Regions from separate parts of the Bacillus sp. FG16 genome, predicted to be linked through region 1. Evidence: riboswitches for the same ligand, from Rfam matches in the RefSeq annotation. Region 1 holds a riboswitch; each other region holds the start of a gene.
What was found. Region 1 has a riboswitch for S-adenosylmethionine ahead of ACODS7_RS20890 (methionine ABC transporter ATP-binding protein). Riboswitches for the same ligand answer to the same signal wherever they lie in the genome.

Region 2: it holds a riboswitch for S-adenosylmethionine, as region 1 does, so the genes downstream of both, ACODS7_RS12620 (Na+/H+ antiporter NhaC family protein) here and ACODS7_RS20890 (methionine ABC transporter ATP-binding protein) in region 1, are expected to answer to the same signal.
Region 3: it holds a riboswitch for S-adenosylmethionine, as region 1 does, so the genes downstream of both, ACODS7_RS22485 (M20 family metallopeptidase) here and ACODS7_RS20890 (methionine ABC transporter ATP-binding protein) in region 1, are expected to answer to the same signal.

The regions. Positions count from the first base shown of each region.
Region 1 is NZ_JBMDKC010000063.1:9,718-20,651, reverse strand. It holds gene ACODS7_RS20920 (MarR family winged helix-turn-helix transcriptional regulator) at 1-152, shown strand, start outside; gene ACODS7_RS20915 (ArsA family ATPase) at 229-1,410, shown strand; gene ACODS7_RS20910 (DUF3926 domain-containing protein) at 1,403-1,594, shown strand; gene ACODS7_RS20905 (HXXEE domain-containing protein) at 1,654-2,121, shown strand; gene ACODS7_RS20900 (MetQ/NlpA family ABC transporter substrate-binding protein) at 2,289-3,143, opposite strand; gene ACODS7_RS20895 (methionine ABC transporter permease) at 3,165-3,830, opposite strand; gene ACODS7_RS20890 (methionine ABC transporter ATP-binding protein) at 3,820-4,839, opposite strand; SAM riboswitch class I at 4,963-5,068, opposite strand; gene ACODS7_RS20885 (cysteine hydrolase family protein) at 5,311-5,856, shown strand; gene pruA (L-glutamate gamma-semialdehyde dehydrogenase) at 6,127-7,674, opposite strand; partial or broken gene ACODS7_RS20875 (TSUP family transporter) at 7,828-8,596, opposite strand; gene ACODS7_RS20870 (CamS family sex pheromone protein) at 8,693-9,889, opposite strand; gene ligA (NAD-dependent DNA ligase LigA) at 9,906-10,934, opposite strand, start outside.
Region 2 is NZ_JBMDKC010000028.1:14,326-25,259, reverse strand. It holds gene ACODS7_RS12645 (sodium-dependent transporter) at 1-555, shown strand, start outside; gene ACODS7_RS12640 (hypothetical protein) at 586-747, opposite strand; gene ACODS7_RS12635 (murein hydrolase activator EnvC family protein) at 849-2,123, opposite strand; gene gltP (glutamate/aspartate:proton symporter GltP) at 2,618-3,892, shown strand; gene ACODS7_RS12625 (ribonuclease FAU-1 family protein) at 3,961-4,479, shown strand; SAM riboswitch class I at 4,600-4,705, shown strand; gene ACODS7_RS12620 (Na+/H+ antiporter NhaC family protein) at 4,801-6,117, shown strand; gene ACODS7_RS12615 (lmo0954 family membrane protein) at 6,301-6,657, shown strand; gene ACODS7_RS12610 (PspA/IM30 family protein) at 6,705-7,367, shown strand; gene liaF (cell wall-active antibiotics response protein LiaF) at 7,475-8,215, shown strand; gene ACODS7_RS12600 (sensor histidine kinase) at 8,215-9,270, shown strand; gene ACODS7_RS12595 (response regulator) at 9,267-9,899, shown strand; gene ACODS7_RS12590 (DUF3922 domain-containing protein) at 9,982-10,320, shown strand; gene brnQ3 (branched-chain amino acid transport system II carrier protein BrnQ3) at 10,345-10,934, opposite strand, start outside.
Region 3 is NZ_JBMDKC010000073.1:842-11,775, reverse strand. It holds gene ACODS7_RS22510 (M60 family metallopeptidase) at 1-309, shown strand, start outside; gene ACODS7_RS22505 (carbohydrate binding domain-containing protein) at 644-1,576, opposite strand; gene ACODS7_RS22500 (IS4 family transposase) at 2,043-3,473, shown strand; gene ACODS7_RS22495 (SDR family oxidoreductase) at 3,602-4,366, opposite strand; gene ACODS7_RS22490 (Lrp/AsnC family transcriptional regulator) at 4,536-4,976, shown strand; gene ACODS7_RS22485 (M20 family metallopeptidase) at 5,111-6,316, opposite strand; SAM riboswitch class I at 6,404-6,505, opposite strand; gene ACODS7_RS22480 (AAA domain-containing protein) at 6,581-8,890, opposite strand; gene ACODS7_RS22475 (VOC family protein) at 9,002-9,394, shown strand; partial or broken gene ACODS7_RS22470 (hypothetical protein) at 9,644-9,831, opposite strand; gene ACODS7_RS22465 (hypothetical protein) at 9,931-10,062, shown strand.

The DNA of each region.
Region 1 (10,934 bases):
ACTTTAGCTTAGTGACAGAAGCATTGTCAGAAGAAGAAAAAGCATTCTTACTACAAATCTTCCAAAAGATTATGAATCACATTGCTACGTCACAGCAAAAAACAGAAGAAAAAGTTTCTACACCTAAAATGAAAAACATTCCGATTGAATAAAACCCTATCTGGGTTTTTATTCAATCATTTACTTCGACACTCGTAATATTCGACATTCGAAACAAAGGAGATATGAATGATGAGAATTATTTTGTATACAGGTAAAGGCGGCGTAGGAAAAACTAGCATTTCAGCAGCAACAGCAATTCAAAGCGCAAAACAAGGATTAAAAACTTTAGTCATGAGTACAGATCCTGCTCATAGTTTAGGAGATTCATTTGGTATAAAGCTATCTTCTGAGCCATTAGAAATTCGTGAAAATTTGTGGGCACAAGAAATTAATACGATTTATGAGATGGAAAAAGGATGGGGAAAATTACAGAAATATATTACACTACTCTTCACTTCCAAAGCAGCCGATGATATTACAACAGAAGAATTAACGATGTTTCCTGGTATGGAAGATTTAATTAGCTTACTTCGCGTACTCGATTATTATAAACAAAACACATATGATGTTATCATTATTGATTGTGCTCCAACAGGAGAAACATTAGCAATGCTAAGCTTTCCAGACATGCTCGGCTGGTGGATGGAAAAATTGTTTCCTATTAAAAGAAAAGTTTTAAAAGTCGTTCGTCCTGTAGCTCAACCACTCCTTGGTGTCCCTCTTCCAACCGACGATATTATGGACGAATTAACAAATACACTTGAACAGCTCGGAGAAATGAGAGATATTTTATCAAACCGAGAAGTAACAAGTATCCGCATCGTTGTAAATCCTGAAAAAATGGTCATTAAAGAAGCTCAGCGTAGCTTTACTTATTTAAATTTATACGATTATAACGTAGATGCCATTATGATTAATCGCGTCATCCCTAACACCGTCACCGATCCTTATTTTCAAGCATGGAAAGATACGCAAAAGAAATATAAAACATTAATTCAAAATAGTTTTGATCCACTTCCTATTTACGAAGCTCCAATGTTTGAACAAGAAGTTGTTGGTTTACCTATGTTAGAGCGTGTAGGAGATGCTTTATTTAAAACTGATCATTGTCCTACTGAAGTGAAATTTAACGGCCGCACACAATATGTAAGAAAAGATGGCGATGATTATATTTTCATTCTTTCTATTCCCTTCTCAAACAAAAGTGAACTTTCATTAAATCAAAAAGGTGATGAGCTAATTATTCGAGCCGGCTCTGTGAAACGAAATATTACATTGCCAAAAACGTTAACACACCTTTCTATTCAAGGAGCAAAATTTGAAGAAGATATACTAAACATTCGGTTTGGAGGTGTAGTGCATGCATGAGGAACTACTACGAAGGGTAATTCGTACAAAAGTAAAAGTCGGGATGCATATATTAGAAGAGCTACCTAATCCAATCCAGCAATCAGCTAAGCAAATATTAAATATTTTGCAAGAGGAGCTAGCTGCTTATCCGAAAGAACGAGAGCATCATGAAAATAATTTAAAAAATATCATAATTGAATAACTATCTGTATAGAGGGCCTTTTTTAGGCTTTCTATACTTTATTGGAGTGATGTAAGTTGATGAAAAAGCATTCCACTACTATACTCTGGATCATTCCCTTATTATTTTTCATTCATAACCTTGAAGAAGCTTTCCAAATGCCACAATACCTTGCTAATCAATTTTCAATCCGCCTTATAACTAGCCAACAATTTTTCATTGCCATTTCCGTATTAACAATCTTTGTATTACTTATCGTCTTTCTATATCAACTTAACTTCTTGTCTTCTATATGCTGGATTATTTTTATACAAGGGGCCATCTTCTTTAACTCTGTTCAACATATTATTTTGTTTTTCATTTATCGCTCCTATAACCCCGGCGTAATATCAGCATTTTTCATTACTCTCTTTTCTATTTTCTTTGTTTTATCAAAAAAACACTTAATTCATCAAAAGCAATTCGTAATTACACTCCTTTTCAGCTTATTTTCTTATCCCATTATAATTTGGATTACCTTACTGTTCGCTAGCTACTTTCATTCATAAAAAAAGACCAGGAAAACTCCTGGTCCATTACTCTACTTAACAAACATTGGATTCTACGTTATACAAAATTGGAAGGTACAGAATTAGGGTTCGTTTGTTAAGTAGATTATATGTTGAACGAACTAACAGCGGAGGGGTTCCTTCTGTTAGTCCATTAAACCCAATCATTATTTTACGATTTTTTCAAGCTCCTCAAGTGAAAGATCAACTGAAATTGAACCATCATTCGTTTCTTTCTTAATTGCATCTGTTACTTCTTTTGAATGATACAATTCAATTACTTTTTTCAGTGTTGGATCATCTTTATCTTTCGTACGAGCTGCGAAAATATTAATATAAGGCTTCGCATTTTCATTCTTTGGATCTTCTAAGAAAATAGGATCCTTCGCTGGATCTAATCCAGCTTGACCAGCAACACCGTTATTAATAACTGATGCCGCTACATCTTTTAACACACGAGGTGTTTGCTGTGCGATAACCGGCGTGATTTTTAACTTCTTCGGATTTTCAGCAATGCCGCTTGGATCTCCAAATAAGCCAAAATCTTTTTTAAGCTTTAATACTCCAGCTGCATCAAGAAGTTTTAATGCACGTGCTTGGTTCGTTGGATCGTTTGGAATTGCAATTTCTGAACCATCTGGAATTTCATTTGCCTTCTTATATTTTTCAGAGTATAAACCCATTGGCGCAATTTGCGTTGTACCAACAGCTGTAATATCTAACTTATGCTCTTTTTTAAATTGCTCTAAGAAAGCAATATGCTGAAATGAGTTTAATTCAATATCTCCATCAGCTAAAGCTTTATTTGGAGTTGTATAATCAGAGAACTCCACCAGTTTAATCTTAATCCCTTCTTTTTCAGCTTTTTTCTTCAAAATTTCCCAAGCGTCTCCATCCGTTCCAGTTACACCGACGCGAATTACTTTTTCTTTCGCTCCTGCACCCGTGTCTCCACTTGAGCAGCCACTTAATGCTGAGACTCCTACAATTGCTGATAATGCAAATGCTAAAATTTTCTTCATTTTCTTTTCCTCTTTTCCTTTTTATGATCTGCGTAACAAGACTTTCGCAAAGTAGTTTCCTAAATTTTGAGCTATCTGCACGAGAATAATAAGTAAAACAACCGTTACGAACATAACTGATGTATCAAAACGTTGATAACCATACGTCATTGCCAAGTCACCAAGACCGCCACCACCGACAAGCCCAGCAACTGCAGAAAATTCAATTAAACCAACTGTCATAAATGTGACACCTAAGATTAATGGTGCTAACGCTTCTGGTACAAGGATTTCAAAAACGATTCTAATTGGCGAGGCGCCCATTGCTTGCGCTGCTTCAATTACTCCTTTCGGAACGGAAACAAGATTTGTTTCAACCATTCTAGCAATACCAATTGATGCGACTAACGTCATCGGGAAAATTGCTGCTGCTGTTCCAATCGTCGTTCCAATAACACTTCTTGTTAGTGGGCTTAAAGCTACTAAAAAGATAATGAATGGTACCGGACGAATTGTATTAATTATGATGTTAAGAATAGAAAAGACCCATTTATTTTCTAAAAAGTTTCCTTTTCTCGTTACATACAAAAGTAAACCTAGAGGTATACCCAGAATTGTAGCGAATATAAGGGTTACAATTACCATTAAGAGGGTATCCCCCGTCGCATCTAGTATGCGCGGCCAAAATATACTCCAATCAACTCGCATGAGCTTCTACCTCCTTCAGCTGCACTTGCAGTCTTAGATGTTGTAATGCTTTTTGAATTTCCCTCTGCTCACCTTGCAATTCTACAAGCAGATTTCCAAATAGCACATTTTGAAGTTCAATAATATTTCCGTACAGTACATTTACATCAACGTTATAGTTTTTTGCGATATATGATAGTACCGGCTGTCCTGTCTCCTCACCAGTAAATGTTAGACGATAAATTTGACCACCATTTTGAATTTTCGCTAGAACACTTTCTGGTAAATGATCATTAATAACAGAACGTACAAAGTTTTGAGTCGTCTTTGTTTTTGGTTGTGTGAAAACGTCAAACAGTTTTCCTTCTTCAATAACTTTTCCCTTCTCCATTACAGCTACACGGTGGCAAATTTCTTTCACAACATGCATTTCGTGTGTAATAAGAAGAATCGTTAAATTGTATTCTCGATTTACTTTCTTTAATAAGTTTAGAATTTCTGTCGTTGTTTCTGGATCTAAAGCTGATGTTGCCTCATCACATATAAGAATATCTGGCGATGTCGCAAGTGCTCTAGCAATGCCAACTCGCTGCTTTTGTCCCCCTGATAACTGCTCTGGATAATAGTTTGCTTTATCTTCTAACCCTACAAACTTCAGCAGTTCATTCACTCGTTCTTTTATCTCGTTCTTTGGCAATTTCGCTAACTTTAATGGATAAGCAATATTCCCAAACACTGTTCTTGAATTAAATAAATTAAAGCTTTGAAAAATCATTCCGATTCTTTGTCTTAGTTTGCGTAATTCTTTCGTCGATAATGATGTAATATCTTTATCATCTATTGAAATCGTTCCTGCCGTTGGTCTCTCTAACATATTTACTAAGCGTAATAATGTACTCTTTCCAGCGCCACTAAAACCGATAATGCCAAAAATTTCGCCTTTCTCAACTGATAATGTTACATCCTCCACCGCATGAACAGATTGCCCAGCTGATTCATACACTTTACTTACATTGTTAAAAGAAATCATTTTTCCCCCTCCTATATGCTGTAAAAACTTAAAGTAGAGCTTTCGAGGTAAAATAAAAAGTGCTCTCCTTCTTATCAACCATAAAGATAAGAAGGAGAGCACTTATATGTACTCGTTCACATCTTCTCATCTTCCAAGCCTTTATATGGCTTGCTGGAGTTAGCACGGTATTAAAAAACCCGTTGCTGAGGTATCGTAGGGCCAGTCCCTCCACCTCTCTGGATAAGAATGTATCGATTTAATTGTCGTTTAATTAATTCTCATTATAGAACTCAGAATAATAAGAGTCAATACATTTTTTAGAAAAATATTAATTATTCCTTTATTAAAATTTTCAGATGAAAATTCATAAGAAAATAGTAACTTTCAAAGTTATGTAAAATTCTTCTTCCTCATATTTTTAAACAGGAGAATCCTCTCTACGAATTGAATAAATTTATTTGAATATGAAACTCGGAGGAAGATAAATATATGAAAACAGCTCTTTTACTCGTCGATATTCAAAACGATTATTTTCCAAATGGAAAGATGGAATTGCGTAATCCAGTAGAAGCAAGCGAATATGCTAATCAGTTATTACAACACTTTAGAACAAACAGCGAACCTATTTTTCATATCCAACACGTAGCTATAAAAGATGACGCTACTTTTTTCCTACCTAATACAGAAGGTGTACATATTCATGAGAAGGTCCGTCCACTTAGAGAAGAAACAGTTATACTCAAACATTATCCAAATAGCTTCCGAGAAACTAATCTTCTAGAGCAATTACAGCGTTTAGACATTGAACATGTCGTCGTATGCGGGATGATGACTCATATGTGTATTGATGCTACAGTAAGGGCTGCATTTGATTTTGGATTTCAATGTACCGTTATACACGATGCTTGTGCTACAAAAGACCTTTCTTTTAAGAACGCTACTATACCAGCTGTTTATATTCACAATACAATTTTAGCTAGTTTAAATGGCGTATATGCAAATGTAATAAGCACGAAAGAATTTTTAGCTACATAAAAAAACACTCCTTTCAGTGAGCAAAACCGAAAAGAGTGTTCCTTGTCGAACCATAGATTTTCTTTCAAATTGTATTATACAGGAAATTCTCAAAATGAATACTAAAAAATATGACTAATAAGTCAACTTTTCTCATCATTTTATTTCTGTTCACATGTTTATCCCGCTATTAATAGGTTTTAGCTCATCCCCTTCGAACGAAGGTAATATATGGGATTTCAATTTTAAAAGGAGCTCTTCACATTTTGTGAAGAGCTCCTCTACTATTTCTTATAAAGTTTCAGAAGTAGTTTTTGCTTGCATGTGAAGTGCTAAGTAGTCAGGTCCACCAGCTTTAGAGTCTGTACCAGACATGTTAAAGCCACCGAATGGTTGGTAACCTACGATTGCACCAGTACATCCACGGTTGAAGTATAAGTTACCAACGTGGAATTCTTCACGTGCTTTTTCAATATGGTCACGGTTGTTAGTAACAACAGCACCTGTTAAACCGTATTCTGTATTGTTTGCAATTGCAAGCGCATGATCAAAGTCTTTTGCTTTACAGAATGCTACTACTGGTCCGAAGATTTCTTCTTTCATTAAGCGAGCATCTTCTGCAACGTCAGCAACGATTGTCGGTTGGATGAACCAGCCTTTAGAATCGTCCCCTTCGCCACCTGCTAGAATTCTACCTTCTTCTTTACCAATTGCAACATAGCTCATTACTTTATCGAATGCAGCTTGGTCATTAACAGGCCCCATGTTTGTACCTAATACTGCTGGGTTAGCAACTGTTAATTCTTTTGTTAATTCAACAGCACGATTTAATACATGATCATATACATCTTCATGGATTACTGCACGAGAACATGCAGAACATTTTTGTCCTGAGAATCCGAATGCTGATGCAACGATAGACTTAGCTGCTAATTCAAGATCTGCTTCTTTATCAACAACGATTGTATCTTTACCGCCCATTTCAGCGATAACGCGTTTTAACCAAATTTGGCCTGGGTTTACTTTCGCTGCACGCTCATAGATACGGATACCTACATCACGAGATCCCGTGAAGCTTACGAAACGTGTACGAGGATGATCTACTAAGTAGTCACCAACTTCAGAACCGTTACCTGGAACGAAGTTTACTACGCCAGCTGGTAAGCCAGCTTCTTCTAATACTTCCATAAATTTCGCCGCTACTACAGGAGTTGTACTAGCTGGTTTTAGTAATACTGTGTTACCAGAAACTAAAGCAGCTGTTGTCATACCTGCCATAATTGCGAATGGGAAGTTCCAAGGAGAAATGATAACACCTACTCCTAATGGAATGTAAGAGAAACGATTATATTCAATTGGACGGCTTTCTACTGGAATACCGTCTTTTAATTTTAACATTTGACGACCATAATATTCCATAAAGTCGATTGCTTCTGCTGTATCAGCATCTGCCTCATTCCATGGCTTACCTGCTTCTTTTACAAGAATAGCAGAGAATTCATGTTTTCTGCGACGAACGATTGCTGCAGCACGGAATAAAATGTCTGCACGCATTTCTGGCTTTGATTTTCTCCAAGTTTGGAATGTTTCATCCGCTACTTGCATTGCTTTTTCAGCTAACTCACGGCTTGCTTTTGAAACACGACCAACAAGTTCCTCTTTATTTGCAGGGTTTACAGAAACAATTTTGTCTTCTGTAGTGATTTTTTCTCCCCCAATAATTAATGGATAGTCTTGTCCAAGATAAGATTCTACTTTCTTTAAACCTTCTTCAAACGCTAATTTGTTAGCCTCCACTGAAAAATCTGTAAATGGCTCATGTTTGTATGCTACTACCATTTTTTTTAGCCTCCCCTTAGAAAAACGTTTACATTTTACAACATTATTCTACACGATAATTTAGATTTATTCAAATATTCCTAGACTTATATTTTAAAAATTAATAAATTTTTAAAATATAATAAAAAAAGAGATTCATACATGCGTATGAATCTACAAAATATGAGTATATTCCAAAACATTTTTTCCGATCAATAATATAGTAACTAATAAAAATAAAGTTCTTACATATCCAACGCCTTTTTGAACCGCAAACTTCGATCCCAAATAAGCACCTAAGATCATTGATAATCCCATGATAATACCGTATTCAAAATGAATTATGTCTAAAAATAAAAAAGTAATTAAAGATACAATATTACTAACAAAGTTCAAAAGTTTTCCAGATGCTGCCGCTTGAATAAAATCCAAACCAATTAATAAAAATGCAAAAATTAAAAATGACCCTGTCCCTGGTCCAAAAAATCCATCATAAAATCCTATCATTAAAATAACAAAGAAAAATATTAATGTTTTTCTTTGCGTCATCTTCTTATAGGTAGACACACTTCCCCAATTCTTTTTTGCAATAATATAAATAGCAATAAATACCAACATTACAAGTACTAATGGGCGTAAAATATCCGATGGAATAAATTTTACTACTAAAGCACCTAACAGCTCCAACAATAGTTAACGGGATTAACTTTCCTACAATTTTAAAATCAACTTTTCCTGATCGAATGAAATACATCGCACTCGTAAACGTCCCCATTGTTGCCGCTAATTTATTCGTTGCAATTGCCGAAGCCGGCGATAAGCCAACAAACATAAGCGCAGGAAGCGAAATTAACCCTCCTCCTCCAACAACGGAATCAATAAAAGCTGCTAAAAAACCGAATGCAATTAATAAAATAATGACTTGAAAACTTAATTCTTCCATGAACTTTACCCCTTACCCCTATTATTTACAACATTTTAAATTATAACAAAATTACATAAGAAAAAAAGCTGTTCCATAGAGGAACAGCCTTCATATTTAATCTAAAATTTTCACAAGTGGTTCATCTTGTTTTGCTTCACGTATAATAATAGCTTCTGGGCGTTCTACAGATTTAATCGTGACTTGTACTTTCATATAATTCGGGAAGTATTCCATAACAAGCCCTGCCACATATTGTGTAAAACCAATTATTTCAGCTTTTCCATTAAACTGGACAGGAATATCAAGCTTCATTTCTCTTAATTCATCATCTCTATACATACCAGTACCAATAACAGCTGTATAGTCACCTTGGAAATAATCGCTTAGTTTTGCCTTAAAGTTGGATACTCTTGCAAGATCTTCACGTTTATTATCTGTTTTCGCTTGCTCTGATGGGAACAAATAATATTTCTCATTAATTTGTTTCCAATCTTCAACCGTTTCACTACCTTTTTCTACATTTGCATAAGAAACAAAATTACCTGGCACGAGCGAAGACTTTGGAGTTTGACGATAAATCGCAAATGTTATCGGAATATTTTTTGTATCAGGTTGTTTTTGATGTATGACTTTCAAAATTTCTTGCGCCATTTTTTTCCCTTCAGCTAACATCTTTTCATCCGGGATTGCAGCTTCACGTGGATAACCATGCTCTTCGTTAAAATATTGAACAGAATTCATCGCTAATCCAACTACCATACCAACACGTTCCTCACCATTATCGCCTTTTTTCACATAATAATCATGCTCTAAAATATTTGAAATATATATTGGATTTTTTTTATTTTTCACTTCTAGTGATTCGGATCCCGTTCCTAATGCAGGGTTTAATCCTATATTAGGAAATTTAACTGCATCTTTTTTTAATTTGTCTTCTAGTTCCTTTTGTTCAGCATCTGTACGTTTTCTTTTAACAAGCATCTGTATCACTTGAGTATCTAGAGCACTTCCGCCTTTTAAAAAATTATCTTTCGTATTAAATGATTCTTTTGCAATTCGCATTAATCCTGTTTCAAATTCATCTATATCAAGACGACTATTTAGCCCTTGTACCACTAAACCACGTGCATTTCCACCATCAAATGGAATAGTCGTCTTATAATATTCATCCGAAATAGCGTATTTTGGAACAACTGATTGTTCCTTTGCTTTCCCCGATTTCTCAGCCACTTTTTCATCTTTGTCGGCACCTGCACTACACCCACTTACAAGTAGGCCCAGGCTTAATATCGCTAATGCTATTTTTTTCATGGTAAGTTTGCACCTCTTACTTATTTAGCTCTTGTAAGAACCTCTCTTCATTCCAAACCTCAACATTATGTTTCTCCGCTTGTGCTAATTTCGAACCAGCTGCTTCACCTGCAACAACCAAATCCGTACTCTTACTAACACTTCCTGTTACTTTTCCACCTAATGCCTCAATCTTCTTCTTCGCTTCACTTCGTCCCATAACTTCTAGCTTACCTGTTAAAACAACCGTTTTTCCTGCGAAGTAAGATTCAACATTTTGTAAATCTGCAATTTTTATACCTTTGTATGTCATATTCACGCCATACTCTTTAAACTGCTGTAATAACTCTAATACATCTTCATTATCAAAATATGTCACAACAGATTGAGCCATTTTTTCGCCAATTTCATTAATTGCTTTTAGTTCTTCTTCTGTTGCTTTTACAAGCTCATCCATCGTTTCAAAGTGCTCTGCAAATGTACGTGCTGCTTTCGCTCCAACGTGGCGAATTCCAAGACCAAATAATAATCGCTCTAGCGAGTTTTCTTTAGAATTTTCAATTGCTTGTATTAAGTTTGTTGCTGATTTTTCACCAAAACGTTCTAACTGTAATAATTGCTCTTTCGTCAATGCATATAAATCAGCAAATGTACGAATATAATCTGCATCAAAAAGTTGTGTAATGACACGTTCTCCAAGTCCATCAATATTCATCGCATTTCTTGAAACGAAATGGATTAATCCCTCTCGAATTTGAGCCGGACAAGTCGGATTTATACATCGAAGTGCTACTTCTTCTTCTAAACGAACAAGTTCACTCTCACATGCTGGACAATGCGTTGGCATGCGGTATTCTTCTTCTTCACCAGTACGCTTATCAAAAATAACGTTCACAACTTCAGGAATAATATCTCCAGCCTTCTTCACAACAACGTAGTCACCAATTCGAATGTCTTTTTCACGAATTAAATCTTCGTTATGTAGAGAAGCACGGCGAACAATCGTACCAGCAACTCTCACTGGCTCTAGCTCTGCAGTCGGTGTTACAACCCCTGTTCGGCCAAC
Region 2 (10,934 bases), on a different contig from region 1:
ATCTTCCCAGCGATTTTCGCATTAGGAGTTAAACCGACTGAAGGACCGGGATTACTGTTTATCGTCCTTCCAGCAGTATTTGCAAAAATACCATTTGGTCAATTTTTCTTTATTATGTTTTTAATTTTATTCTTCTTTGCGACTTTAACTTCTGCCATTTCAATGCTTGAAATTGTAGTAGCATCTGTTGCGAAAGGTAACGAGAAGAAGCGTCCGTCAGCATCATTATTAATTGGTATTCTTATTTTTGCGGTCGGTATTCCATCAGCGTTATCATTTGGGATTATGAGTGACGTGAAAATATTTGGAAAAACATTCTTTGATTTAGTCGACTTTTCGGTAAGTAACGTATTGTTACCGTTAGGAGTACTAGCTATTTCATTATTTGTACCAAATAAAATGAGTAAAGAGTTGTTGATGAAAGAATTAGAAGTGACGGAAACGAAGGGGAAAACGTTATTTAACATTTGGTTCTTCTTACTTCGTTATGTTATTCCGGTAACTGTAATAATTGTATTTTTAAATGCTATAGGCATATTTAAAATGTTTGCATAATAAAAAGACGGAGAAATCTCCGTCTTTTTATTATGTTGTAGAAGTATTTAATAAACGATTATATGCTTTATAAGCTGTGACGACTGCGATGAATGAACCGATTAAAAATAACGCTGAGCCGCCAAATGTAAATATTCGGCCAATAAACGTTTCCCTAGCTTCTTCTATTTCTTGTTGTAATTGTGTATTCATATTAATCACCCCGTAAACTATAGGCATTTAGTTATAGTCTATGTAGAATGCCTATAGTGTGTGAAGTGTAAATAAAAAACCTCGGTAGGCACCGAGGTTTTTTATAATCCGATATAAGGAGATGGATCAACTGCGTTTGTCTTGCCGACATTCCATTCTCCAAGATGAAGTTCGAAGTGTAAATGTTGTCCGTATGATTGGCCCGTGTTCCCCATAAATCCAAGCTGATCGCCTTGTTTTACAGTTTGTCCATTCGATACAGAACGGCTATTCATATGAGCATATACTGTCGTATATGTTTTTCCGTTTATACGGTGAGATAAATACACTACGTTTCCGTAACTAGATGATAATTCTGAACGGATAACAACGCCATCTGCAGCGGCGATAATTGGAACCGTTCCCGAAGCAGCGATGTCAATTCCTTTATGGTTATCTAAAGAACGTACACCAAATCCGGAAGTTTTTGATCCAGCTGCTGGTTTGATAAAGCCACCGATATTTGTATCATGTGGTGTTGGGGCTGCTTGAGTTGCTTGAGCAGATTTAGTAGCTTGTTGTTTGCGAGCCTCCTCTGCCTGGCGAGCTTCTTCCGCTTTACGAGCTTCTTCGGCCCGTTTTTCTTCTTCAATTGCTTTTTGAACAGCTTGACGCTGATTTTCTAAAATGCCTTTGGATTCTTCTAATCCTTCAATCTCTGAATCTACTTTTGCTACTTTCGTATGTAGATCGTTAATAAGAGTTTGTTGCTGTTGTTGGTTATTTTGTAATTCTTGCTGTTTTTGTTCTAGTTTTTGCTCAGATTCTTTCAGTTGTTGTTCTTTTTTCTCAACAGCCTCTTTTTCTGTAGTTACAGCATTTTGATCAGATGTTTGTTTTTTTACAATATCTGTATCATTGTTTAATATTAAACTTACGGAGTACATATTATCAACAAGATCGGCAATATTTGAAGAATTTGTTAGTACCTCTGTAATGATATTTGTACGAGGTTTTTCTTGCATAGATTGTAATCGTTGTTTAATAACTTCCTGACGTGTATCTATGTTTGTTTGTAATTGTTCAATATGTTTCTTTTTGTCAGTAATTACTTGTTGAGTTTTGCTAATTTCTTTTTTTGTATCGTTTAATTCAGCCTCGTTTTTATTAATAGAAGTAGTTAATTCATCGATTTTCTTCTGTAATTCTTGAATTTCTTTTTCTATTTGTTCTTTCTCGACTGATTTATTTTGTAAGTCACTTTGTTTGCCTTCTAATTCAGATTGAATGTTAGATAATTTATCTTGATTTGTTTCAGCGTATACGGGTGAAAGTAACGGGGAAGCAAAAATCGTTCCTGCTGCTAAAACACTAAACGCTGCAAATTTCTTTTTCATAGTTGTCTGACTCCTTTCCCTATGAATGTTATATATCATAAGAAGAAGAGTGTCTATCGTTGTAATCATAATGTAAAGAAAACTTTATAAAATTGCTAAGTTTTGTCGGAATTTATCATTTTTCAACTTTAATTGTCATAGTACTTACATGTTATTTACTTGTGTAACAAAGGTATATTTTGGGATTTATCTGTGAAATTAAGGAGAAAACTAAGAGTTTTTATGAGGTGAAATATTACTTGAAAAGCTAATAAAACACTAGTGAGGAATCGTTCTCATGTGAGGTTTTCTGACATGAGTCTACTTTTTGTCAAGAAAATTATTTGCGTTCGGGCAAACTTATTTTGTTGTCAGATTTTAATTTTTGATTTATGATTTTTAACAGGGACAAAATGTAGTGAATTGTCGAATAATATGTAATACTCTTAATTTCAAGTTTTATAGAGATAGAATGAGAGATAGAGTGAAACATCGAAGAGGGGGTTACAACAAATATGAAAAGAATAGGACTTGCATGGCAAATATTAATAGGACTTGCGCTTGGTATTGCAGTTGGGGCGATTTTCTTTGGCAATCCGGCGGTAGTGAGTTATTTACAACCAATTGGTGATATTTTCATCCGATTAATTAAAATGATCGTTGTACCGATTGTTGTAGCAAGTATTGTTGTTGGGGTTGCTGGTGTTGGCGATGTAAAAAAATTGGGCCGACTAGGCGGAAAAACAATTATTTACTTTGAAATTATTACAACAATTGCAATTATTGTCGGTCTATTAATTGCGAATATTTTCCAACCAGGAAAAGGCGTAAATATGGAGCAGTTAACAAAGACAGATATTTCGAAATATACACATACGACAGAGCAAGTACAAAGTCATTCATTTGCAGATACATTTGTAAATATTGTTCCAACGAACATTATGAAGTCATTAGCTGACGGAGATATGCTTGCTATTATCTTCTTCTCTGTATTATTTGGTTTAGGTGTAGCAGCAATTGGTGAAAGAGGAAGACCGGTTCTTCAATTTTTCCAAGGTGTAGCTGATGCGATGTTTTACGTAACAAACCAAGTTATGAAATTTGCACCATTTGGTGTGTTTGCGCTAATTGGAGTTACAGTTTCTACATTTGGTCTTGCTTCATTAATTCCATTAGGAAAATTACTAATTGTTGTATATGGAGCAATGATCTTCTTCGTTGTAGTTGTCTTAGGACTTACAGCGAAAATATTTGGAATTAACATTTTCCAATTCTTTAAGATTTTAAAAGACGAGCTGATTTTAGCATATTCTACAGCAAGTTCAGAAACAGTTTTACCAAAAATCATGGAGAAAATGGAGAAATTCGGTTGCCCGAAAGCAATTACATCTTTCGTTATTCCGACAGGTTATTCATTTAACTTAGATGGATCAACTTTATATCAAGCAATTGCGGCTATTTTCTTGGCGCAAATGTACGGTATTGAGTTATCTATTACGCAACAAATTACATTATTACTTGTATTAATGGTTACATCAAAAGGTATTGCAGGTGTACCGGGCGTATCATTCGTTGTATTATTAGCGACACTTGGTACAGTAGGTATTCCACCTGAAGGTTTAGCGTTCATTGCTGGTATTGACCGTATTTTAGATATGGCTCGTACAGCAGTTAACGTTGTAGGAAACTCTTTAGCAGCTGTAGTTATGTCTAAGTGGGAAGGTCAATATGACGCTGAAAAAGGACAAGCTTATTTGAAAGAGATTTCTGAAAAAGGTCAAGCAGCTTAATTATAATATGAACAAGCTCTCACATAATATGTGGGAGCTTTTCTGTATATAGAAGAGGAGCAGACATAATGAAACGTAAATATGGTGATGGTTCTTCGTGGAAGAGACTAATAGAAAAGGGTTATACGGTTAAGCAAGTAGAAGAGGGAATGCTCGGAATACTGGATATAAAAAAGGTGAGAGAGCCTAGTTGTAAAGAATATGATGGTAAAGAAATTTGTATTGCAGGTAATGGGTATACATGGGTTCAATATTTTATTAATGGAAAGAACTTTACGATTACAGCTATGTTAGATGATAGGCACAATTTAGTGCAATATTATATTGATGTGACGAAAGAATATGAAATAGATGACCGTGGTTTACCGTATTTTGATGATTTATATTTAGATGTAGTATTATTACCTAGCGGTAAGGTGTATGTATTAGATGAAGAGGAGCTAGAGGACGCTTATAAAAGTGGCGATGTCACGAAGGAAGATTATGAGCTAGCTTGGTACACGACGAAATGGATATTAGCAACAATAAAAAATAGTGAATTTTATTGGATTTCAATATTGGAAGAAGAAATCGAAAAGTTAAAATGATTATTGTATTCAAATTTTTGCATAATTACCAAAAAAATCTATACAAAAAATAATTGACTTTTGTTTTGTAAGCGAGTAAAGTTAGGGAAGAAATTATTATTAAAAAATAAATATGAAACCTTCTTATAAAGAGAGGCGGAGGGACTGGCCCTACGATGCCTCGGCAGCGGACTCGATTTCAGAGTGCTGTGCCAAATCCAGCAAGCGTGTGCTTGAAAGATGAGAAGAGTGTTTCTTATAGATGTATAAGACCTCTTCTCGTCGGAAGAGGTCTTTTGTTATTCATTAGAAAAAAGGTTGAAACTAGGGAGAGATGGTACTTTGAAAGAAACGAGAGGAAATGGTTTAGCTTTATTACCACTTGGGATATTTTTGGCGCTATTTATTGGTTCTGGAATTATTACAGGTGATTTCTATAAATTGCCGATACTTGTAGCGATTTCAATTGCTGTAGGAGTCGCTTTAGTGATGAATCGTAAAGAAAGTTTTAATGTGAAAGTCGAGCGGTTCGCTAAAGGTGCAGGAAATCCGGATATTATGATTATGGTATTAATTTTTGTGCTTGCAGGTGCATTTTCTGAAACTGCTAAAGGAATGGGTGGAGTAGACTCAACTGTTAATTTAGCGTTAACTATTTTGCCACCAGGATTTATCGTAGCTGGAATCTTTGTTATTGGTGCATTTATTTCATTAGCGATGGGAACATCAATGGGAACAATTGCAGCATTAGCACCGATTGCTGTAGGTATTAGTGGTCAAACTGATATCTCAATTGCACTTGCGATGGCTACTGTTGTTGGCGGAGCGATGTTTGGTGATAATTTATCATTTATTTCAGATACAACAATCGCAGCTGTTCGTTCACAAGGAACAGAAATGAAAGATAAGTTTAAAACGAACTTTTTAATTGTATTACCAGCGGCTATTATTACAATTGTACTATTAGTAATAGTTACTTCAGGAAGTGATACGCAGATTAAAGCGCATAGCTTTGAGTGGATAAAGATTTTACCGTACGCAGGAGTACTTATTACAGCGCTACTTGGCTGGAATGTACTTATTGTATTAGCTGGTGGAACTGTACTATCTGGTGTTATCGGTCTTATAGATGGAAGTTACACGTTAGAAAGTTTCTTTAAAAGTGTAACGACTGGAATGGGCGGTATGATGGAGTTAGTGTTACTTGCTATATTAATTGGCGGTATGGTTGAATTAATCCAATATAATGGTGGTATTCAATATTTAATGAATGTATTAACTCGTAATATTCGTTCGAAAAAAGGAGCAGAATTTGGTATTGCTGGTTTAGTGAGTATGACGAATATGTGTACAGCGAATAATACAATTTCAATTATCTTTACAGGCCCGCTTGCAAAAAATATTGCAGATCAATATGAAATAGACCCTCGTAAATCAGCGAGTGTATTAGATCTTTTCTCATGTTGTGTGCAAGGGTTAATTCCATACGGTGCCCAAATGTTAACGGCAGCAGGATTTGCAGCGTTATCTCCGGTTGAATTGTTACCATATGCATTTTATCCAATTTTAGTTGGAGTATGTGGGATTGTTTCTATTTTAATTGGGTTTCCAAGGTTTTCGAAAGTAGCTGAGAAAAAAGAGTATCATAAAACAGCTTAATTTAATATGAACGTTAGTAATTAAAAAACGTGCAGAGAATAGACTCTGCACGTTTTTTTTTGCGTAAAGGGCTGAATATGACTCGGTCTTAAGTCTGAGTTAAAAACGGTTCTTAAGCTCGTTATGGAAAGATGAAAAAATAGTTAAGATAAGAGTATCAAATCGAAGGGAGGCAAGCACAAGATGAAACAATTTCTAGCGTTTATCGCAGCCGGTATTTTGGCTTTAATTGCTCTTGGTAGTCTTGCTGGTATTGTAGGATTCGCAATCGGAGCAGGAGTTGTATATTGGAGCTATAAATCATTTGTGCGAGCTAAGTCATTTTTTGGAAAGTTAGCTTGGGGTATTGTTGGTTTAATCGGTTTATCCATTGCACTTTCTCATTCACCAGCATTAATCGGTATCGCTGCTTTAGTGGTTTTATACTACGGATACCGTGAGTGGAAAAAAGAAAAAGATGTAGTTGTTGAGTCTGCTCCAGAAAGTTCTAAACCATATAGCAACTTTGAAGATGAGTGGAACAAATTAATGAAAAACTAAAACAATAAATCAAATTATAAATAAAGTAGAAGAGAGGAAGATTTATAATGAAACAATCTTTATTCGGACGTGTACGCGATGCAATTTTAGCTGATTTTCATAATGTGTTAGATGAGAAGGAAAGAAAAAATCCAATTGCGATGTTAAACCAATATTTACGTGATAGTGAGCGTGAAATAACAAAAATTGAGAAGTTAATTGAACGTCATAAAACATTAAAATCTAACTTTGCTCGTGAGCTTGAGCAAGCACGCTATTTCGTTAACAAAAGATCAAAGCAAGCTATCATTGCTCAAGAAGCAGGCGAATTACAATTGCACGAACGTGCTTTAGAAGAGGTAGCTTATTATGAAGGGCAAGTAACTCGATTAGAAGAAATGTATGCAGGTGTTGTAGAGCAAATTGATGAGTTAGAGCGTCGTCTTTCTGAAATGAAAAATAAATTAAAAGAAATGCACGCAAAGCGTATGGAACTAATGGCACGTGAAAATATGGCACATGCAAATCGTCGTATGAATACTGCGATGCATAAAATGGATGAAAATAATCCGTTCTTACGATTTGAAGAAATTGAAGATCACATTCGTGACTTAGAAACTCGTATGAATGAAGAGCATGAGCGTGACACATTTGATATGAAAATTGCAAAACTTGAGCGTGAAATGAAGGAAAAGAATGATGTATCGTTAACGAAAGAGTTAACAAAATAATAGTAGTATATTATAAAACAGGCTTATGATATAGTGATAGGAGAAAAGGTGTTGGAAAGCAATGCCTTTTCTTCTATGTATATGTGACAAGAAGGGGGGGAGCTGAAATGAAGAAACATTTTTCAAAGACACAATTAATGGGGATGCTCCTCATCATATTTGGATTCGGTCTTTTTCTTGATATGATACTTGGACATTTTGAACCAGGTGGTCTCATTTTTGCATTTATTATGCTTATGTTTGGAAGGCATTATCGTAAAAAGAATCGTTATGTACGGGGAAATGTATTTTTATTTGTTGGTGGTATCGTATTTTTATTCTTCTTATTTTCATCAGCAGCATTTGTTCTTGTCGTATTTGCTTGTTTAGCTTTAATTGGTTATCAATTGATTCAACAAGGACATCAGCAAAAAGCAATGAAGGTTGAAATTAAAGAAAAAGGGATTATAGACGAAGAGAAGCAAATATATCGTACAGAACCATATTTGAAAAATATGTTTGTAGGCAATGTACGAATGATGGATCATATTTATGAACTTGAGGATATTAATGTTCAATATGGTGCTTGTGATGTGGAAATGGATTTAACAACTGCTATGATTCCAGAAGGAGAAACAGTAATTGTTATTCGAGGTGTCGTTGGTAATATTCGTTTATATGTGCCATATGATATTGAACTTTCTTTAAATCATTCTGTTCTTGTCGGCCGTGTGCTCTTGCCAGGTCATGAAGAGACAGGGTTTAACCGCAATGTTACATTTAGAACAGAGCAGTATAAAGAGGCTCCTCGTCGTATTAAAATTATTTCTTCGCTTGTCGTAGGCGACACGGAAGTGAGGAAAGTATAATGAAGAAACAAAAAAATATTTCGTGGATGTATATTCGTTATTCTATGTTGTCCTCTGTTAGTATCGCACTCATTTGTACAATTGTATATGTATGGAAAAGCGAGCAACAAGTGTATGATTTATTATGGAAGGAATCCATCGCTTCTGTTCCAATTGGCTTGTTTATTATGACTACAAGTTTACTTATCGGGGGAATTGTAGGATATGCAATCGGTTACTATATAGAGCAGCGTATACAAGGATTAAATACTTTTCTATTTGAAGTAGAGCGAGGGAATTTTCCGAGCGATGTTTCGTTTACTGCAGATGATGAATTTCATGAAGTGGAACGAAAAGTAATCGCTCTGGCTCGTCGATTAGAGGAGCAAGCGGGACTCTTTCAAAAAGTAACGAATGAACGAGCTCATTGGAATGAAGAGATGAGACAAGAAGCGATATCTCAAGAAAGGCATCGTTTAGCAAGGGAGTTGCATGATTCAGTAAGTCAGCAGCTTTTCGCAATGTCGATGATGATGTCAGCGATTAATGAACAAATAACTGAATTTCCAGATGTGACAAAAAAACAATTACAACTTGTTGAAAATATGGTTGTAAATGCTCAATCAGAAATGAGAGCATTGCTCCTTCATTTACGTCCTGTACAATTGGAAGGAAAGAAACTGACAGAAGGTATAGAGGAATTATTAACGGAATTATCGCGAAAACAACATATGAAAATTGAATGGCTTATTGAGCCAATAGAATTAAAAAAAGGTGTAGAAGATCATTTATTCCGTATTGTGCAAGAAGCGCTATCAAACACGTTGCGACACGCGAAGGCAAAGAAAACAGAAGTGCGCCTTCGAAAAATTGATCAATATGCGATTTTAAAAATCATTGATGACGGTGTTGGGTTTGAAGTAGGCGTTAATAAAGCCGGTTCCTATGGCTTAAGATCGATGCAAGAGCGTGTTCATGAAATTGGTGGGACACTCAAGGTACTTAGTTTCCCGGCCAAAGGTACACAAATAGAAGTGAAAGTACCGATTATGCTTGAGAGAGGGGGAGAAGTATGATAAAAGTATTGCTTGTCGATGATCATGAAATGGTTCGTATGGGTGTATCGGCATATTTATCTACACAGCCAGATATTGAAGTAGTAGGGGAAGCTGAAAATGGAAAAAAAGGATCAGAATTAGCACTGCAATTAAGACCGGATATTATTTTAATGGATCTTGTTATGGATGAGATGGATGGTGTCGAAGCAACACGTGCTATTATTCAAGAATGGCCAGAAGCAAAAATTGTAGTTGTAACAAGCTTTTTAGATGACGAAAAATTGTATCCTGTTATTGAGGCTGGGGCGACTAGTTATTTATTAAAAACATCAAGAGCAAGTGATATTGCAGATGCTGTACGAGCTACTTATGATGGAGAAACAGTATTAGAGCCGAAAGTTACCGGGAAAATGATGTCCCGTATGCGTCAAAAGAAAGAGCAACCTTTGCATGATGATTTAACGGAAAGAGAGTTTGAGATTTTGTTATTAATTGCAGAGGGAAAAAGTAATCAAGAGATTGCGGATGAGTTATTTATTGCACTGAAAACGGTAAAGACACATGTGAGTAATATATTAAATAAATTGAATGTAAGTGATCGTACTCAGGCAGTTATTTATGCATTTAGACATCAATTAACGAAGTGATAAAGTGAAACTTTAATTGGCGGGGGGATTCCTCGCTAATTATTGGATCGCTACAATATAGATTTGGCGTTAAAACCATTGAATGTTTTTATTGACGATAAATATTGTAAGCGTTATCATTGAGGTGTTAACAGTACATATAAAGGGGAGAATGTATATGTTAGTTCAAACTATATTCGGAATGGATAAGTCTAAAAAATTAGGGGATTATGTGAACGCATTACAAGCACTTTGTGAACAATATAATGTTGAAACAGATAAAATTGCGATTATTGAGGCAACAGAGGAATACTATTTATTTTTAGTAAAGCAAGAAGAGCACTATGATGTTGTCAAGGTAGAAACAGTTGATACGAATATTGAATATTATACGAAAGCTTATAAAATAAGCAGTTTTAATCATAATGCTTATCAAATGTAAAAAAACTCCCTTTTGGGAGTTTTTTTAGGAGGCTTTTACTTCGTTAGATTCGGTTAGTAATGGAACTTTTTTCGTACCGCTTAACTTAGCGATTGCAAGGCCAATAAGAGCTCCTGCTAATGCTGGTATTAGCCAGCCGATTCCTTCATTATATAAAGGGATAAATTCAAAATATGGTGTGATGAATGAAACTGAAATACCACCTTGTTTTAATCCATCAAATACGCTCACTACAGCTGCTCCGATTAAAGCACCTACATAAACAGAGCGATATCCACCGAAGTATTTATGAAGTAACGATAGTAGTACGAGTACAATCGCAATTGGATACACAACAAGTAGAATTGGAACAGAGATTGCGATAATGTTCGTTAAACCTAAGTTGGCAACTAATAATCCTAATGCGCAAATGATACTCGCGAACGTTTTGTATGAGAATGTAGTCAATAATGTTGAAAAATATTGGCTGCACGCAGATACGAGTCCAACGCATGTCGTTAAACAAGCGAGTGTAACGATAAGAGATAATAGGAGCAAACCGTACGGACCGAATAATTGTTGTACGATAACAGTAAGTAGCTGTCCACCATTTTTTGCATATCCGAGAGAGACAC
Region 3 (10,934 bases), on a different contig from region 1:
AGTAGTTGGACACCAAATCAATATCCTTACAATTTGACACTAGAACTTGGTAATACACGTACCATTTCACAATTGGCATATCTTCCAAGGCAGGATGGGTCAGAAAATGGCCGTATTTTAACTTACAATATTTATACGAGTGTAGATGGCGTTACGTATGACAAAATATCATCAGGAACATGGGAAAATAATAGTAATAAGAAAAATGTAACATTTAATCCTGTTACTGTAAAATATGTGAAACTAGAAGTAACAAATGGAAAGAATGGATTTGCTTCAGCAGCTGAAGTAGATATTTTGGGATATTAATTATTTAAACAAACGGCTGAGGTTCTTTAATTGATTGAGTGTTACAAGAAGTATAAGATGGCCATTTTGGTCAACTTATACTTCTTTTAGTTTACGGCCAACTTATGCTTCCAGGATTTGAAGACTATTTTTAATGTCGCCTTTAAATAAAGTCGCGACTTTTAGGGATAGCATCACATCATCAATCTAAGAATAGCAAATACCCCAAAACGAAAAAAATGTACATTTTTTTCGTTTTGGGGCGTTATAAAATCCTTAAGTTGATGGGCATATGGCGACTCATTTCTAGAATTGTTTTCATGTGTCAATGATAGAAATATATTTTTAATTATGGCTACTTTTCAACTAGTACGATATCATCAAGATAGGCATCACCGATGTTAACATATCCATTAATTTGTAAGATGACCTTATATGGATTATTAGTATTTAGAGTAGTAAATTCAACCGATTTTTGTTCATACTGTGTGGAAGTAAACGTCATAACAAATGTGTTTTCCTCCCCAGGAGACTGTGCTCCTACAAATAAGGTTTTTTCAGGACCCGATACTTTTCCAGATGCGGACATGATGTATGTAGTATTAGGCTTCAAAGTTACGTCTCCCTTAAGATGACCGGTTCCTGAACTAAAATGAAGTCCTTTAGAATTATTTACTCCTGCATGCTCTTCAATATTGTAAATTAAAGAGCCATATGCTGGTTTAAAAGGTTCTAAACTTGAATTGTGGTCAAAATCAATATTTAAAATATAAGGGTTCTCCTTCTCCTTTAATTGTACATTATCAAACTTAACCCTCCCATTTGCTGTAGAAGCAAGTTTGACAGCAAAGTTTGACACATCTTCCCCTGTTTTAAACTTTATCTCATGATGTTCCGGCTTAAATCCTGTATACTGCTTCTTTGTTAATGGAACGATTTCTTGATTGGCATTCAGATTACCTACTGTTACTTCTGATGGGGAAACTATACTTCCCGCTATATCAAATGTTAATGTATATTCTGTATGCGGCTTTACAGTAACAAGCTGATAGGCTGTGTCTGCATGTATTAATTTGAGATAATGATTGCCTGGTTCAGAAGTGCCGATATTCTCGGTAGAAGAATTAGGATTAGATAAAATCCAGTTATTTAGCCCATCCTCAAAGTCTCCATTCCTAACTTGTTCATTTGCAGATGAACTATCTGCTGATACAATACCTGAAAAACCTATACTAGCACTTAATACAATTGCTGTAGACAATACTCCGATACCGCTTTTTTTAAACAATTTCTTCATCTCCTTTGGTCAAATTAAAATTTACTCTTTCATTTTTCTATATATATTTGGATAAACCTGCCAGAGAACAACTTTATTAATAAATAATTTACAAGTTATTTTCAATTGAAAGATCTTCAACATATACAAGGAGACCTCGCTCAAATCGAAAGGGTAAAGAAAACATATCAAGAGAGCAAAGTGACCTATTAATTAAGGGAATCGTCAGTTCCACTTGCTCGTTTATTAAGGTTTTTTAGTATCAATTTGGCCCAACATTATTCCAAAGCTACATGAATAAAACAAACGGCAAGCTTATGGGTTAATAATTCATTCACGGCCAATTTATGCTTCCAATTCCGTTGAATAATTAGATAATCACCTACAAAAATAAGTGTTTTCTGGCCAACTTATACTTCCAACTGCGGCCAACTTATAGGTAAAGTCACAAAATATACAGAAAGGATGGCGTTCTTTTATGACTCTATCAATTCAGGATGAATTTCAGTTGTTCGCTAAAGAACTACAGCGATATCTATCTCCACATATTCTTCAACAATTCGCACAAGAGACAGGTTTTGTAAAACGTAAAAGTAAGTATGGCGCACTTGATTTGGCTGCTTTATGTATCTGGATTAGTCAACATGTAGCAAGTGATTCTCTCACTCAATTATGTAGTCAGCTTTATGCAAATACAGCTACACTCATAAGTCCAGAAGGACTGAATCAACGCTTTAATCCAGCAGCTGTCGCATTTCTTCGAGAAGTTTTTACTTCTCTTCTCACACAAAAACTCTGTTCAAATCACTCACTTTCTGCACATATAATCTCTACTTTCAATCGTATCCGTATTCTAGATGCAACAGTGTTTCAACTGCCTGACCATCTCGCCACTGACTATCAAGGTTCAGGTGGAAGTAGTAATACGGCAGGCATGAAAATCCAATTGGAATACGATTTACTTAGTGGTCAATTTCTTAACGTGCAGCTTGGACCAGGAAAGAATAATGATAAAACATACGGTACTATCTGCCTTGAAACCGTAGAAGCAGGCGATTTGTGTTTACGTGATCTTGGTTACTTCGATTTAGGAGACTTACAAGCCATTCATGATAAAGAGGCTTACTATATCTCGCGGTTGAAGTTGAATACACGCATTTATATCAAGAACCCTGAACCAGAATACTTCAACAATGGTACGTTAAAAAAGCAAACAGAATACATCCAGCTTGATATGACACAAATGCTGTCTGGTCTAATTCCTGGTGAAACGATGGAAATCCCCGAGGCATACATTGGCCAAAATCAGAAACTTCCAGCACGTGTCATTATTCATCGTTTAACCGATGATCAAACACAAACACGTCTGAAAAACCAAGCGATACGTGAAAAGAAGAAAGGCATTGTCATGAAGGATAAAAGTAAACGTTTAATGGGCATGAATGTATATATCACGAATACGTCGCTAGAAGAAGTACCGACGAACTACGTGCATTCATTATATTCACTTCGTTGGCAGATTGAAATTTTGTTTAAAACGTGGAAGTCATTCTTTGAAATTGATGAATGCCAAAATATAAAAAGAGAACGCCTAGAGTGCCATTTATATGGACAACTTATCGGCATTCTCCTATGTTCTTCTACGATGTTTCAAATGCGTCAGTTTCTATTTAAAAAGAAAAAGCAAGAGCTGAGTGAATATAAAGCAATTTATATGATTAAAGATTTCTTTCCATTACTGTTTCAAGCGCTAGCCTATGGCACAGAAGAACTTTTAAAAATTCTGTATTGTCTTTATCAACTGCTCAAAAAGAACGGTCGTAAATGTCATCGGTATAAGAAGATGACCGTCTTTGATATTCTAGGGATTGTGTATAAAACGACAGTGAAGGATAGACAAGCTGCCTAGCGAAAAAACCGCGTTTTAATAGGCTTCTTTAGCATGCCTACTTTTTTATCACTTGCTAGTTTTAAAACAAGGATTATTTCGTATCTAGTAATTTATTTTGTTAGCCTGATGGGCATGGGGTGGTGCCCCTATAAACAAAACCCACCAGAAACATCTAAAATCTGCCCTGTTATCCAACGACTATCAGAAGCAGCAAGGAACGCTACTGCATCTGCGATATCTTCAACTTGCCCTATTCGTCCGAAAACAGATGAATTCGTAGCAAAATTTCGTATTTCCGGATCATCTAGCAATTTTGCATTAATATCTGTCTTCGTATATCCAGGCATAATTGTATTCACTGTTATACCTCTTTCTCCGAGATGTTTAGCTAGAGGAAGTGTCATCGTATTTAATGCACCTTTACTTAAACCGTATGCAATAGACCCTGTAAAACCAAGTCTTACTTCAGCTGATGAAATGTTAATAACGCGCCCCTCTGCTCGTAGTAACGGTAATGTTTGCTGAATTAAGAAGAATGGTGCTTTAATATTTACGGCCATAATTTCATCAAAAACTTCTTCTGTCGTATTTTCAATCGTTCCTTGTGTACCTATCCCTGCATTGTTTACTAAAATATCAATCTCTGATGCACCAACTCTTATTTGTAATTCATTCTTCAATTGTTCTACTAACTTTTTGACACCATCAACTGAATTGAGATCAGCTTCAATTAAGAATGCTTTTCCTCCATTAGATTCAATCTCACTAATTGTTTCATCTGCAGCTGCCTTATTTCGGCCGTAGTGAATCGCTACTAATGCACCGTCGTTTGCCAATCTCATCGCAATCGCCCGACCAATACCGCGACTCGCCCCTGTTACTATCGCTACTTTCCCATCAAGATTCTTCATTTTTTCCATCCTTCCTAAATTTCCGTTTAATAAAAATCTATACTTATATTTTCATGTAAACCCCAATCATTTTAAATATAAATTCATAGGTAATTTAGTTTCTTTACTTATGATATTATAGTTATAAATCACAATTTACTTTAGAAAATAAATCAAGGGAGATACCCCAATGCAAAATGCAGTAAAACTAGATGAAATCGATCACAAAATAATGAACTTGTTGTATGAAAATGCGAGAATTTCTGTTTCAGAAATAGGAAGAATTATATCCATGACGCAACCTGCTGTAAAAGAGCGTATTAACAAACTTGAAGATCAAGGAGTGATAGCGGCTTACCGAACGAAATTTGAGCCTTCCAAAATTAATAAAAACATTCAAGCATTCATCATGTTTAAAACGAGCCAATGCTCTGATTTTATCCAATTTTGTAATGCCGCTCCTGAAGTAACAGATTTATATCGAATTAGTGGGGAGTTTAATTATATGATGAAAGTCATGAGCGATTCGATGGATTCTCTCGCTGCATTTTTAGACTCTTTAATGCAATTTGGCTTGTCGTCTCCTTTAATTGTTTTAAAAAGTGAGTTTGAGGAGAAATTGTCGTTCTAATAAGAGGACACTAAGGTAGAAATATCAAGTGTATGTGAAAAAATTCTTTTATAATATAATAAAACCAGCCATAGGCTGGTTCTTTTTTCATTCAATTTCCTACTAAAAATCCCGGGTATAATCCCCCTTCTCACTTACCCTTGATTCCTCTGCGCCTCTTTAAACTCCTCCTTCACCTTCTCTAACAACCCTTCTTCCGTAATTAATCGATACGCCGTATTTGCTAATGCTTTTGCCGATGTAATTAATGCTTTATCCCCTAGTTCTGAACGTGCTGCTTCTCTAAATTCATTCGTATGCGCAATTAAGTCATCTGGACCAATTTTAATGTACGGGTGAATGGTCGGTACGACTTGGCTTACATTTCCTGCGTCTGTTGAACCAATACCCACTCTTTCTTTACGGTTTACGTCTTCGCCTAATAATTCTAGTTCTTCTGCTACGACGTCGTTATATGTTTTTGTTACGAGTAGTTCATCGATTTCATTTTGGAATTGATGGATTTTCACTTTTGTGCCTGTTGCTAATGCTGCTCCCTGTGCGATATTTCTTACTTTTTCTGTTACTTCTGCACATCTTTTTCTCGTTGCTGCGCGGATGAAGAATCTTGCTGCGGCGTAGTCAGGAATAATGTTAGGTGCTTTTCCGCCCTCTGTAATAACACCATGAATTCTTACATCTGACGGAAGTTGTTGGCGAAGTGCGTTAATACCGTTATAGAGCTGAATAACCGCATCTAATGCGTTAATCCCTTCTTCTGGCGAAGCTGCAGCGTGAGCTGTTTTTCCGTAAAAATGAAAATCAAGTGGATCGACTGCTAGTGAAGGACTCGTTGTCGCTGTTTTTCCGCTCGGATGAATCATAAGTGCCGCATCAATATCTTTAAATAACCCCGCTTTTACATAACTCGCTTTCGCACTACCGTTTGGTCCTCCTTCTTCAGCCGGAGTACCAAACACGACAACTTCCCCGCCAATTTCTTCAAGCGTTTCTGATAATGCGATTGCTGCTGCAACGCTAATTGTGCCAATTAAATTGTGACCACACGCATGGCCTAATCCTGGTAAAGCGTCATACTCCGCTAAAAATGCGATGACTGGTCCTTTTTCCCCTGAACTTTTCCGCGCAATAAAACCTGTTTCATGCCCAGCTATATTGTGTTGCAACTGAAAACCAGCACTCCCTAGTAATAAGCTTAACGTTCTTGATGCGTAAAACTCTTGGTTACCAATTTCCGGATTCGCATGAATATCATGACTTGTTTCTATGTACTTTTCCTTATTTCTTTCGATACTCTCTTCAATTGTTTTTCTTTGTGACGCTACTCCTGTCGCTCCCATTTTTCTTCCTCCTTTATTTTCACGTAAAAAAGCCTCTTTCTAAAAGATAGAAAGAGGCTTCTGTATATACAATCAAAATGAGCTTCTTTCTTATCTTTCAAGTTACCTTGCTGGAATTGGCACAGTATTCATAACGAATCCGCTGCCGAGGTATCATAGGGCCAGTCCCTCCACCTCTCGCGATAAGAATTTTCATAAAATTATATTAAATTACATTTATTCTAAGTTCATTCCAATTAAAAGTCAAGGAATTCCTATCCGAATTTACCGAATATCTAAAAATCCTTTTAATACACCAATTGTTTCTGGTGCTTGCAGTCTTGCACATACGTACGGAAATTCCGTACTACCTTCAAATATCATTTGAGATGTGAGCGGTGCGCCTGCCCAGAAGATTTCATCATCGATTACGATAAACGGGAATGCTTTATTTTGTCTTTGTAACTTTACATTTTTCAGCGGAACTGGTCCATCACTATAAACTGTTATTTGTGCATTTGTACGCATTAACGCTTGCCATACTCGTTTATCTACTTGTTTCGTACTTGGCAGTGAAATAATAATTTTTCGTTTTGCGGCTAAAATATCTTTTAATAGCCCTTTCGGCTCTTCAAGATTCATTTCCATAAACCAGCGTAAACGTTTCGAAATTTTCCGTTCCCACAATTGTCTTGATGTCGTGCGGTCATACACATCTCCATGACGTTCTATATGAGCTGTTAATTGCGATAACGCTTGTTTTCTAGAAAGATTTTTACGCATATAATGGCAATCTGATAATTGAATGAACTTCCCTCTCGCCCTTGTCACTGCTACATTGACGAGGCGATGATTTTTATGGTCAAAGAATAACACGCCAGGTCGTTCTTGCGGATAACTGTCAACCGTATCAAAGATCATCATATCTCTTTCAGAACCTTGAAACTTATGAACTGTCGCCGCTAAAACTGGTATGTTTTGATATTTCGTTCTCTGCAACATTTCTCTAATACACGTCGATAAAAAGCGTGACTGCGCCCTGTAAGGTGTCACAACACCAATGGATTGCACACCATCTAACAATCCGATTAACATCATTTGCATTGCTACTAAACCAGACATAATGTTAAAACGTGAACCAGAAGCAGCATCTTTTAACGAAAAAGCTCCCATTTGGCTCGTATCAAATAAAACACTCGCTTCATTTGCGAACGGCTGCAATTGCGCAAGTTCTTTACGCTCTGAAACAGACGGATGATCGTATACTCTATTTTTATAAATAAACGAATTCGTAAACTTCGATATATCCGCATGCATACGTCTTTGTTCCTGCAACATAAATAGGTTCGGATGTGCTTCTGATTTATTAACAGACTCAACAATCCCAGCATGGTAAAACATATCTTCCCCAAGCCATTTGCGAACAAGTTCATGGTTCGCCATCGCAATTGGAGGTAATTGTAAAAAGTCGCCACAAACAACGATACGTTTTCCAAGTGAAGCAGCTAATGCGATTTGCGGAACGAACGCCATACTCACTTCATCTACGACAACTAAATCAAATGTACGCTCATAAATCAGCGCATCAATTGCACATTTTGATAGAGTTGCACCAATTACTTTTGCATTTTCAATATATTCTTTTTCTACTTCTTTAATTTTCGCTTTTTGCTTTCGAAGATCACTTTCAATCTCTTGTATACGCTTCTTATCAGCAGAAGTCGCTTTATATGATAAAATCTTTTCACGAAGATCTTGTCGTGTTTCTTCTAAATAGAGTCTTTCTTCTCCCCAAGATCCGTTCGTCGTTTCAACTAGCTTCGACGTAAGTAATGTTTCATGATTTCGTATATGTTCATGTTGACTATAACCGTAACGAACAATTTCGCCAGGTGTCCATTTCTTTTTCTTCTCAATTTGTTTCGTTACTTCGCTCATTAATACGTCCACTGCCGCATTACTATGAGCTAACACAAGTACCGATTTTCCTTTTTGGTAATGAGCCGAAATAATACGTGATAAATTGTACGACTTCCCTGTTCCAGGCGGTCCCCATACGTACGTTGTCGGATTGTAAAACGAACGATATGCTAGTTCATTTTTCGGATTTTTCATCTTCTCAATATGCTTCGGACTGCTCGTCCCATCAACGAGACGCTTTATACGATTACGTTTTAGCTTATCTTTACGTGCTTCTTTCAATCGCTCTTGCAGTTGCTCTAAAAGTTGCCACGGTTCACTGTATAAAACCGCTTCTCTTATTTCACCTTGTATATAATCATTTAATTTCAATTCTATTTCTAATCCATGTACAGATAATACTTCTCCTGTCGCTTCCTCACCATCGAACTCAATTCGAATTGGTGAACCTTCAGGTAAACTTACTTCCGAAATAAGCTGAAATACATACACTGTATTCTCATAATCTGTATATAAAAAACGACCGTTCATGATAGAAATTTTACTACCACCTATCGTTTTCCAATGTTTAATTTCATATGCTAATGCATAATGCCACTCTTTCATCGTTTCCGATAATGAAGGAGTTTGAGTAGGTATATTCATCGTATAATCTCCTTCCTTCTCCCCAAACATACTTTCTCACTATACCATACAACACGCTTAAATTTGTAAGGTTTTTATCTTGCTTATTTTCTTAATTTTCAATAATATATTGTATATAATTTTCAGAAAGAAGGAATCTACATGCCAGTTAGAAGAATTGAACACGTAGGACTTATGGTTGCAAACTTAGAAACATCTATTACTTTTTATGAAAAAGTAGTTGGCTTACAGCTCATTAAGCGAATGGGACACCCAAACCCAGACTTAAAACTCGCTTTTTTAGGTGTAGAAGAATCGAAGGAAACGATACTTGAATTAATTGAAGGCTACAATTCTTCTCTTCCGGCAGAAGGAAAAGTACATCACATTTGCTTTAAGGTAGATTCATTAGAAGAAGAAATCACAAGACTAAAGAAACACACAGTAACCTTTTTACTAGGAGAAGAAGTCGAAACATTACCAGATGGAACACGTTACATATTCTTCGCTGGTCCTGATGGAGAGTGGATTGAGTTTTTTGAGACGGAGAGATAATCTGAAGAGACTTTTTACTTCAATAAAGTATAATAAAAGCCGTAGGAGTTTAATGCCTACAACTTTGTAAAAGGATCTTGATTCACTATAAAATATCCTCTATAGGTTTATTCTTAAAATTTACTTTTAACTTGATATTGATGTGACGTAATCTTAAATATTTAGAAATTTAAAAAGCCCCCTAATATTGTTAAAGGGGCTTTACTCATACGAATGATAATTTTTATAAATAATTGCTAAATAGTGAATTTACATAAATGCTTTTAGAAGCTCTTGAACTAATGGGATTGCTCCACCTATAAATTTTAAAACTGCCATTGCGATTTCCATATTATTTCCTCCTCTTTTGTTAGTACTGGGATGTGATTAAACTTTATACCCTCATTATAGTAAACGCTTACATTTGTAACAATACATTTCTGTATGCAATATTGCATATTTATACGTTTTGACAATATTTGACCTCTATTAGTCATTCTTTAATGGTACCATAACGAAGTGAGAGTCTTTAAGGGTTCTCCTTAATAGGAGGAAATATGGAGAAAGTGCAAGATATTTACAGTAATCTAAAATTTAAAAGTTGGTTTAAACAAGTATTAGCTGTAGGAGGAATATTAGGATTCTGCTACTTGGTGTTATATGGTTTCTGTTTTTTAGTTGATATGTAAATATTATACAACTATACTAGTGGAGTCTTGCCTACAGAGGTAAGACTCTTTTATTGTACTTGAGATGAACAAACTACATACAATAGTCTTCAGTTTCTCTTTATGGTTCCTTGTTCCTCTATGTTCTAGACCCACTATTCCCTATCATTGAAAGTAAATAAACTTCTATTTAAAAATTTCCATTTATATTAAAAAGCAAAGCATAAGTTGTATTCCATTTCGGTACAATTTTTTATCTTTGAAAAGGACTTAAATCTTATTAATAGATTTGAGTCTTTTTTGCATACATTAATCTCTATATAACCATATAAATATAATATATTAAAAACAATTTAAATGCAAGAATACTTGTAGAGGAACCGCCAGCACTTCGAAAAAAAACAAGTTAAGCTAAAAAATACAATAAGCTGCCCATATGGACAGCTTATTTACATAATTTTCTTTATTGGAAGTACACTTAAGGACATTTTTAACTTAATAGGAGTCTAATATCTCAAGTTTCTTAGCTAATACCCAGCTATTTAGACCTAAATATGCATAAATATTGTAATAAAAATAATTCCCGTTTCTCAATGTTTCCTATAATCTTTTAATATCTTCATAGAATATAGGCCAACCTTGCATTAAGATATTATATATATATTTCTTACTACAAATATGGACGGTATTATCCTTGTTGCAGTTTTAATTTTAATCAAGTCTATTGTAATTACACAGATTGAAATATCTATTCAATTTCAAAAATAGCAAAGGAAATGTATATAAAAAGATCACTTGTCTTAGAAACAAGTGATCTTTTCATTAGATATACTGCAACTTGCTAACAGCAGGTAATTGTTATCCTATTCATATGTTCAATAGATATTATAATA